Regions from separate parts of the Salicola sp. AFF1 genome, predicted to be linked through region 2. Evidence: predicted binding sites of a transcription regulator. Region 2 holds the regulator's gene; the other holds the start of a gene.

Region 1 (4,414 bases), on a different contig from region 2:
CGGTCCATCAGAGGGCCAGAAAGCCGGCTCTGGTAACGCAGCACCTGCTGGGCGGAACAGCGACAGGCAATGTCGGGATGGCCTTCATAGCCGCAGGGACAGGGATTCATGGCAGCCACCACCTGGAAGCGGGCGGGAAACGTTACGCGGGTATGGGCACGGGCGATGACGATCTCGCCGGATTCCATGGGCTCGCGCAACACCTCCAGCACCTTGCGGTCGAATTCCGGCAGTTCATCCAGAAAGAGCACACCCCGGTGGGCCAGCGAAATCTCACCGGGGCGCGGACTGCTGCCACCGCCAACCAGGGCTACGGCAGAAGCCGTGTGGTGCGGCGCCCGATAAGGCGGCGTGCGCCATCCCCTGGCCTGGCTGAAGGAGCCTGCCACCGAATGCACCGAGGCCACCTCCAGCGCGGCCTCCCTCGCCAGCGGCGGTAACAGCCCTGGCATGCGGCTGGCCAGCATGCTCTTGCCGGTACCGGGCGGACCATGGAACAGGAGATTATGGCCGCCCACAGCGGCGATCTCCAGGGCCCGCTTGGGGATGTGCTGGCCCTGAACGTCCGCCAGGTCCGGCACTGCCCCAGGACTGAGGTCCTCCGCCTCGCGCGGCGCAATCGCCGCCAGTCGCTGCTCCCCTTTCAGGTGGGCACAGACGTTGAGCAGATGATCCGCAGCGAAGGTATCCTCCTGGCTGGCCAGGGCCGCTTCCTCGGCATTGCCGGAGGGCACCATGATGGTGCGCGCCCTGGCCCGTGCCCCCATCACCGCGGGCAGGATGCCCTCCAGTGGCCTCAGGCTGCCATCCAGCGCCAGCTCGCCCATGAACTCCATGGCATCCACCGCACTGGGCTCAACCTGCCCCGAGGCGGCCAGGATGCCGAGCGCAATGGGCAGGTCAAAACGACTGCCTTCCTTGGGCAGATCGGCTGGCGCCAGGTTGATGGTGATGCGGCGGGCGGGAAAGTCAAAACCGCTGTTGAGCAGGGCGCTGCGCACCCGATCCTTGCTCTCGCGCACGCCCGCTTCGGGCATGCCCACGATGGACAGTGACGGCAGGCCGCCAGAAAGATGGGTTTCAACGGTTACGGCAGGGGCATCCACGCCCACCCGAGCCCGCGTGTGGATTACGGCAAAACTCATGGCAACATCCCTGTTGTTAATCGGATTCCGGGGTTACTGCTGGCTGTCGTCCAGGCGCTCTTCCAGCTCCGCGACGCGCTTCTCCAGCGCCTCAACCTTCTCCCGGGTGCGCGCCAGCACCGCGGCCTGGGCATCAAACTCTTCGCGGGTCACCAGATCCAGGCGGTCAATCACCGAACTCACCGCCATCCGCACGTGCTGTTCCACATCGTCACGGGCCACCCGGGCCATGTCCGGCATGGCCTGATCCAGCTGACCACGCAGTTCATTGAAAAGATCCTGGGGGCTACGGGGCATGGCGGCAACTCCTGGGTTCGTTATTCTGAGTATGCTAGCACAGCGCCTCCAGCGGGCCCAGCCGACCCTCAGATGCCCCGGATTGGGTCACGCCAGGGATGAATGCGCTACAATGGGGCAATGCAGCCGGGCCGCACCTCGGCCGCATAATGTAACTTATTGTTTTTAAGTTTATTTCAGCGTTGGCACAGGGCGTGCAAAGGTCTGCACAGAGTCCGCACAACCTGCTGCGGGCCAACGATGCACCCCGATTCAGGCCGCCATAACCCAGTTCGGCTGGGCCGGCAACGAAAGGAGAAACCCACATGAAACTTGTGACAGCGATTATTAAGCCGTTCAAGCTTGATGACGTGCGCGAAGCCCTGTCCGAAATCGGTGTCCAGGGTGTCACCGTCACGGAGGTCAAGGGATTCGGCCGCCAGAAAGGCCACACCGAACTCTACCGCGGTGCCGAGTACGTGGTTGATTTCCTGCCCAAGGTGAAGGTCGAGATCGCCATCAGCGAAAAGCTGCTGGACCAGGTCATCGAGTCCATCTCGAAAGCCGCCAACACCGGCAAGATCGGTGACGGCAAGATCTTCGTCAGCGAGCTGGAGCAGGCAATCCGGATCCGGACCAGTGAAACCGGCGAGGAAGCCGTCTGACGCTGACCCCGAGGCCATAGCGACATTCCTGAATTTGAAAAGCCTTGTGCGGAGGGCTTATTCCAATGGAAAACACAGTCAACGAACTGCAGTTTGCACTTGATACCTTTTACTTTCTGATCTGTGGTGCCTTCGTCATGTGGATGGCGGCAGGCTTCACCATGCTTGAGTCCGGCCTCGTCCGGGCCAAGAACACCACCGAGATCCTGACCAAGAACGTTGGTCTTTATGCCATCGCGTGCATCATGTACATGGTCTGCGGTTACTCCATCATGTACGGCGGTGGTACCTTCCTTTCCGGCATCATGGATCCGGGCGTTTCCGAAGGCTTCACCTATGAAGCAGTATCCACCTATGCCCCGGCCTCGGATTTCTTCTTCCAGGTCGTCTTCGTGGCAACCGCCATGTCGATCGTTTCCGGCGCCGTGGCTGAGCGGATGAGACTCTGGGCGTTCTTTACCTTCACGGTTGTGCTGACCGGCTTCATCTACCCGCTGGAAGGCGCGTGGACCTGGGGTGGCTCAGCAGTGTTCGGCCTTTACAATCTGGCGGATCTTGGCTTCAGTGACTTTGCCGGTTCCGGCATCGTGCACATGGCGGGCGCGGCAGCGGCCCTGGCCGGTGTTCTGCTCCTGGGTCCGCGCAAGGGCAAGTACGGACGCAACGGTGAAGTCCGCGCGATTCCGGGCGCCAACCTGCCGCTGGCCACACTGGGCACCTTCATCCTCTGGATGGGCTGGTTCGGATTTAACGGTGGTTCGGTGCTGGCAGCAGCCAGTGTTGAGACCGCCAACTCAGTGGCCATTGTCTTCCTGAACACCAATACCGCCGCTGCGGGTGGCGCCGTGGCCGCCCTGATTGTTGCCCGGCTGATGTTCGGCAAGGCCGACCTGACCATGCTGCTCAACGGGGCGCTCGCGGGGCTGGTGACCATCACCGCCGAGCCGTCCACGCCGACACCGCTGGCCGCAACGATCTTTGGCGCTCTTGGTGGTGTTCTGGTGGTCTTCTCGATCATCGCCCTGGATAAGCTGCGCATCGACGACCCGGTGGGGGCGATCTCGGTGCACGGTGTTGTCGGCATCCTGGGTCTGCTCCTGGTGCCGGTGACCAACGGTGGAGCCACCTTCATCGGCCAGATCGTCGGCATCCTGACCATCTTTGTCTGGGTCTTTGTCGCCAGCCTGATTGTCTGGGGCATCCTCAAGGCGGTCATGGGCATCCGCGTGAGCGAAGAACAGGAGTACGAAGGCCTGGATATCGCCGAGTGCGGTATGGAAGCCTATCCGGAGTTCGAAGGCAACGGCTGAGCCATTGCCTTACACCCCGAACGAAAAAAGGCGCCCCAGGGCGCCTTTTTTTATGGAACCTGCATTGGTGGGGCCTTCACTCCGCCAACTCAGGCCGATCCCGGAAATACGCCAGTGCTTCCGGGTTGGCAAGGGCATCCTGGTTCTTCACCGGCTCACCATGCACGACATTGCGCACCGCCAGCTCGACGGTCTTGCCGCTCAGGGTCCTGGGAATATCCGGCACTGCCAGTATTTTGGCGGGCACGTGCCGTGGCGTGGTGTTGTCACGGATCGTCTGGCGAATACGCCGACACAGCGCGTCGTCCAGTGATGCCTCATCGTGCAGCCGCACGAACAGGACCACGCGCACATCGTCCTGCCACTGCTGACCAATCGCCAACGACTCCACCACCTCATCCACCTTCTCGACCTGACGGTAGATTTCGGCCGTCCCGATCCGGACACCACCCGGGTTCAACACCGCATCGGAACGACCGTGGATGATGACGCCCGTCTGGGCCGGTGTGGTGTCGGTGGCTGGGTGGGGAACCAGCTCGCCATAGTCCCCATGGGCCCAGACACCCGCAAAGCGACTGAAGTAGGCGTTGTGGAAACGCTCATTGTCCTGGTCCTTCCAGAATCCCAGGGGCATCGACGGGAAGGCATTCCGGCAGATCAGCTCGCCCTTGCCGCTGGCAAGCGGCTGCCCCTGCTCATCGGCAAATGCCACATCCATGCCCAGCCCCAGGCACTGCAACTCACCCCGGTAGACCGGCAGTGTGGGGTTACCCAGCGCGAAGCAGGAGACAATGTCGGTGCCGCCCGAAATACTGGCAACACAGACGTCGTCCTTCACGTCCCGGTAGAGGTAATCAAAACTTTCATGGGTGAGTGGGCTCCCCGTTGCCAGCAGGGCATCCAGAACGGCAAGATCATGGCTTTCCCGGGGCTTGAGGCCAACCCTTTCGCAGGCGGCATAGTACTTGGCGCTCACCCCGAAGATCCGGACCTGCTCGCGCTCCGCCATGTCCCACAG
Region 2 (4,414 bases):
CTCGGACAACCCCATCAAGGTGGCATCCGACAATGCCCGGCTGGATGACCAGCAGGGAACCGCCACCTATTCGGGTAATGTACGCGTAAGCCAGGGCGAAGCGCTTTTGACCGCGGACAAGGTCATACTCTACCGGGGTAACAGCCAGAACCTCAGCCGCATGGAAGCCACCGGCAACCCCGCCACCTATAAGCAGCCGCAAACGGAACAGGCCCCAGCGGTCTATGCCGAAGGCAAGACGATCATCTATGAAGCCAAGGAAGAACGCATCATCTTCGAGCGAGAAGCCCTGATCCGCCAGCAGGGTGACCGGTTCCGGGGCAACCGGATCGTGTACGACGTGGGCGAACGCATCGTAACCGCCTCCAGCTCGGAAGACGACGACCAGGACCGGGTGGAGATGACCATCCAGCCGGACCGCGATTCCCCTGACAACAACGGCAGTAACTGAGCACCCCCATGGCGACACTGGAAGCCCTGAACCTGGCCAAGAGCTACCGCCGCCACCCAGTGGTGATGGACGTCTCCCTTGCCATCCAGAGTGGCCAGATTGCGGGGCTTCTGGGGCCCAACGGGGCCGGCAAGACCACCTGCTTCTACATGATTGTGGGCCTGGTCCCCCACGACCGGGGCCGCATCCGGATCGACAACCGCGACATCACCCACCTGCCCATGCACGGCCGGGCCCGGGCAGGCATCGGCTATCTGCCCCAGGAGGCTTCGGTCTTCCGGCGCCTGACGGTGGCGGAGAACCTCATGGCCATCCTGCAAACACGCAGCGACCTTACGAAGGCACAACGGCAAGAGCGCATGGAAGCGCTGTTACGTGAATTCCACATCAGCCACATCCGCAACAGCCTTGGGATGAGCCTATCCGGCGGGGAGCGCCGACGCGCCGAAATCGCCCGCGCCCTGGCCGTGGAACCGGCTTTCATCCTGCTGGATGAGCCCTTTGCTGGCGTGGATCCGATCTCGGTCAGCGACATCAAGCAGATCGTGCGCCAGGTACGTGACCGCGGCATTGGGGTGCTGATCACCGACCACAATGTGCGCGAAACGCTCGACATCTGTGAGACCGCCTACATCGTCAGCGAAGGCCACATCATCGCCTCCGGCACCGCCGAGGACATCCTTGCCAACCAGCAGGTCAAGGAAGTCTACCTGGGCGACGAGTTCCGTCTGTAACACGTGCACTCTGGAACCGTTGTCGCCCTGCCCAGTTCGCCTGTACACTCGATCCAGAAGGGGTAAGCAAAATCCCTGCCGGTCCTCTGGAGGACCCATTAAGGTTTCTAAATGCTGGACAATCGGGAACGGGAAAGCAGTCGATGGTCATGAAAGCGTCCCTGCAGTTGAAGATGGGCCAACAGCTCACCATGACGCCCCAGCTGCAGCAGGCAATACGGTTACTCCAGCTCTCCACTCTCGACCTGCAGCAGGAAATCCAGCAACAGCTGGAATCCAACCCCATGCTTGAAACCGCCGAGGAAGCCGAGGCGGAGACGGATACCGACACCGATACTGAGGCCGATCAGGCAGCGGACAGCGGCGACGGCGACCATGAAAGCGCTGAAACCACCGGCGAAGGGGGAGAGGAGCCGAGTACCAGCAATACCGACGCCAGCAGCTCGGAGAACGAGAACTGGCAGGACAACAGCGAGATCCCCGACAACCTGCCCGTGGATACCGCCTGGGATGACGTCTACCAGAGCGCTCCCGCCACTCCCGCTGCCTCACGCCCCGAAGACGATGGCAGCGAAATGGATTTCGAGAGCCGCAACAGCCGCGGCGAAACCCTTCAGGATCACCTGCTCTGGCAACTCAACCTCACTCCCATGTCCGAGCGCGACCGGGTCATCGCCCATGCTCTGGTTGATGCCACCGACAACGCCGGCTATCTGACCCAGGGCCTGGAAGAAATCCACCAGGGGCTCAGTGCGGCGGACGACGAAGACCCGCTGGAAATGGACGAAGTCGAGGCGGTCCTGCACCGCATCCAGCACTTTGATCCGCCCGGCGTTGCCGCGCGGGACCTGCGGGAATGCCTGCTGATCCAGCTCAACCAGCTGCCCCCGGACACCCCCTGGCTCAAGCAGGCACGGCTGGTCGTCAGCCATTACATTCAGCTGCTCGGCAACCGGGACTACCGCCAGCTCATGCGCCGCAGCCGTCTCAGCGAAGCGCAACTCAAGGAGGTTCTGGGCCTGATCCAGAGCCTTAACCCGCGCCCCGGTGATGCCATCGGTGAGGACGAAACGGAGTACGTGGTCCCGGACGTCATCGTCTCCCGCCAGGAAGGACGCTGGAAAATTGAACTCAATCCGGAAATCGCCCCCCGGCTCCAGGTGAACAACCTGTATGCGTCGCTCATCCGCCAGTCCGATGCCAGCGCCGACAACACCTACCTGAAGGATCAGCTCCAGGAAGCGAAGTGGTTCATCAAAAGTCTTCAGAGCCGTAACGAGACGCTGTTGAAAGTCGCCTCCCAGATCGTCGATCATCAACAGAAGTTCTTCGAGGAAGGCGAGGAAGCGATGAAGCCGCTGATCCTCTCCGAGATCGCCCAGGCTGTGGACATGCATGAGTCCACCATTTCCCGTGTCACCACCCAGAAGTACATGCATACCCCCAGGGGCATTTACGAGCTCAAGTATTTCTTCTCCAGTCACGTGAGCACGGACGAAGGCGGCGAATGCTCATCCACCGCCATCCGCGCCATGATCCGCAAGCTCATCAACGAGGAGGAAAGCCGGAAACCGCTGAGTGACAACCGCATAGCGACTATACTCAGTGACCAGGGCATCAATGTGGCGCGCCGAACGGTTGCCAAATACCGCGAGGCGATGCACATCCCGCCCTCAAACGAGCGCAAACGTCTCGTCTAGAGGGCCTGACGCCTGTATGATGGCCACCTTCCGGTGGCCGGGCCTAAGCGACAACAGGAGCGGACTATGCAACTCAACATTTCAGGTCACCACATCGAGCTGACAGAAGCCCTGAAGGACTATGTCCGGAGCAAGATGGAAAAACTTGAACGGCATACGGACCAGATCAGCAACACCCAGGTGACGCTGTCGGTGGTCAAGCAAAGGCAGACCGCCGAAGCCACGCTCCACGTTACCGGGGGCGACATCAACGCCAAGGCCCAGCACGACGATATGTACGCGGCGATCGATCAGCTTGTGGACAAGCTTGACCGGCAAATTCTCAAACACAAGGAAAAGCAGGTGGAACGCCAGCACGGTGCGGCCACCCGCTGATCCCAAGCGGTATCCATGGTCCATTCATCACTGTCCATCGAATCCATTCTTGCCCCGGAGCTGGCCCTCTGTGGCGTTCCGGGGACCAGCAAGAAGCGCATCCTCGAGACCATTGCCGAGAGAGTAGCCCAGCACTACCCGGAGCTTGAGGAAAACCAGATCTTCAATAATCTGGTTGCACGGGAGCGTCTTGGCAGCACCGGCATCGGGCAAGGCATCGCCATCCCGCACTGCCGGCTGGAAGACTGTAAGCGCGTAGTAGGCGCGCTACTGACGCTGGACGCCCCCATCAACTTTGATGCCATCGACAGTGAACCGGTGGACCTGCTGTTCGTGCTCCTGGTGCCGCAGAATGCCACCAGTGAGCACCTGGAACTGCTCAGCCAGCTGGCCGAGAAGTTCAATGACCGCAGCCTGTGCCGGCGCCTGCGCCAGTGCCAGGACTCGCAGGAACTGTACGACCTGATCGTCGCCAGCGAAAAAGCGTCCCAGTAACGTCGCCCTTACCCACACGGCGGGAGATCGGCCTGTGAAACTGACCATCGTAAGCGGCCGCTCGGGCTCCGGCAAAAGCACGGCCCTGCATGTACTGGAAGACCTTGGCTATTACTGCATCGACAACCTGCCCATCGGGCTGCTCCAGCCGCTGACACGCAAGGCCCTGGAATCCGATGAGCAGCAACGCGACGTCGCGGTCAGCATTGACGCGCGCAACCTCTCCGCGGACATCGCCGATTTTGAAAACCTCTACCGCCAGCTCCAGCATCCAGAGCTGAGGGTGGAAATCATCTACCTGGATGCGGCGGACAGCATCCTGCTGCAGCGCTTCCACCAGACACGGCGCAAGCATCCGCTGAGCACCTCCGCCCGCTCCCTTTCCGAGGCGATCCAGGATGAAAAGAGCCTGCTGGAACCGATTGCGCGACTGGCGGACCTGCATATCGATACCACTGAACGCTCCATGTACGAACTGCGAGACATGGTGCGTGAACGCATCGTCGGGCGTGACGAACAACAGATGGCGCTGTTGATCCAGTCCTTCGGCTATAAGCACGGCGTTCCCATTGATTCCGATTTCGTCTTCGATGTGCGCTGCCTGCCCAATCCCTTCTGGGATGACTCGCTCCGCAGCTACACCGGACTGGACGCCCCCA

What was found. The regulator sigma-54, encoded in region 2, starts transcription at its own class of promoters, with help from an activator protein. The targets are predictions, from matches to a motif close to TGGCACNNNNNTTGCTNT.
Region 1: the regulator sigma-54 is predicted to act here: its motif matches at 1,626-1,643, upstream of glnK (P-II family nitrogen regulator).

What each region holds. Positions count from the first base shown of each region.
Region 1 is NZ_JBXAYL010000009.1:41,672-46,085, forward strand. It holds gene AC1RQI_RS07910 (YifB family Mg chelatase-like AAA ATPase) at 1-1,145, opposite strand, end outside; gene AC1RQI_RS07915 (accessory factor UbiK family protein) at 1,179-1,442, opposite strand; gene glnK (P-II family nitrogen regulator) at 1,748-2,086, shown strand; gene AC1RQI_RS07925 (ammonium transporter) at 2,152-3,396, shown strand; gene AC1RQI_RS07930 (acetoacetate--CoA ligase) at 3,473-4,414, opposite strand, start outside.
Region 2 is NZ_JBXAYL010000004.1:120,368-124,781, reverse strand. It holds gene lptA (lipopolysaccharide transport periplasmic protein LptA) at 1-451, shown strand, start outside; gene lptB (LPS export ABC transporter ATP-binding protein) at 460-1,185, shown strand; gene AC1RQI_RS04110 (RNA polymerase factor sigma-54) at 1,335-2,885, shown strand; gene hpf (ribosome hibernation-promoting factor, HPF/YfiA family) at 2,952-3,260, shown strand; gene ptsN (PTS IIA-like nitrogen regulatory protein PtsN) at 3,276-3,755, shown strand; gene rapZ (RNase adapter RapZ) at 3,790-4,414, shown strand, end outside.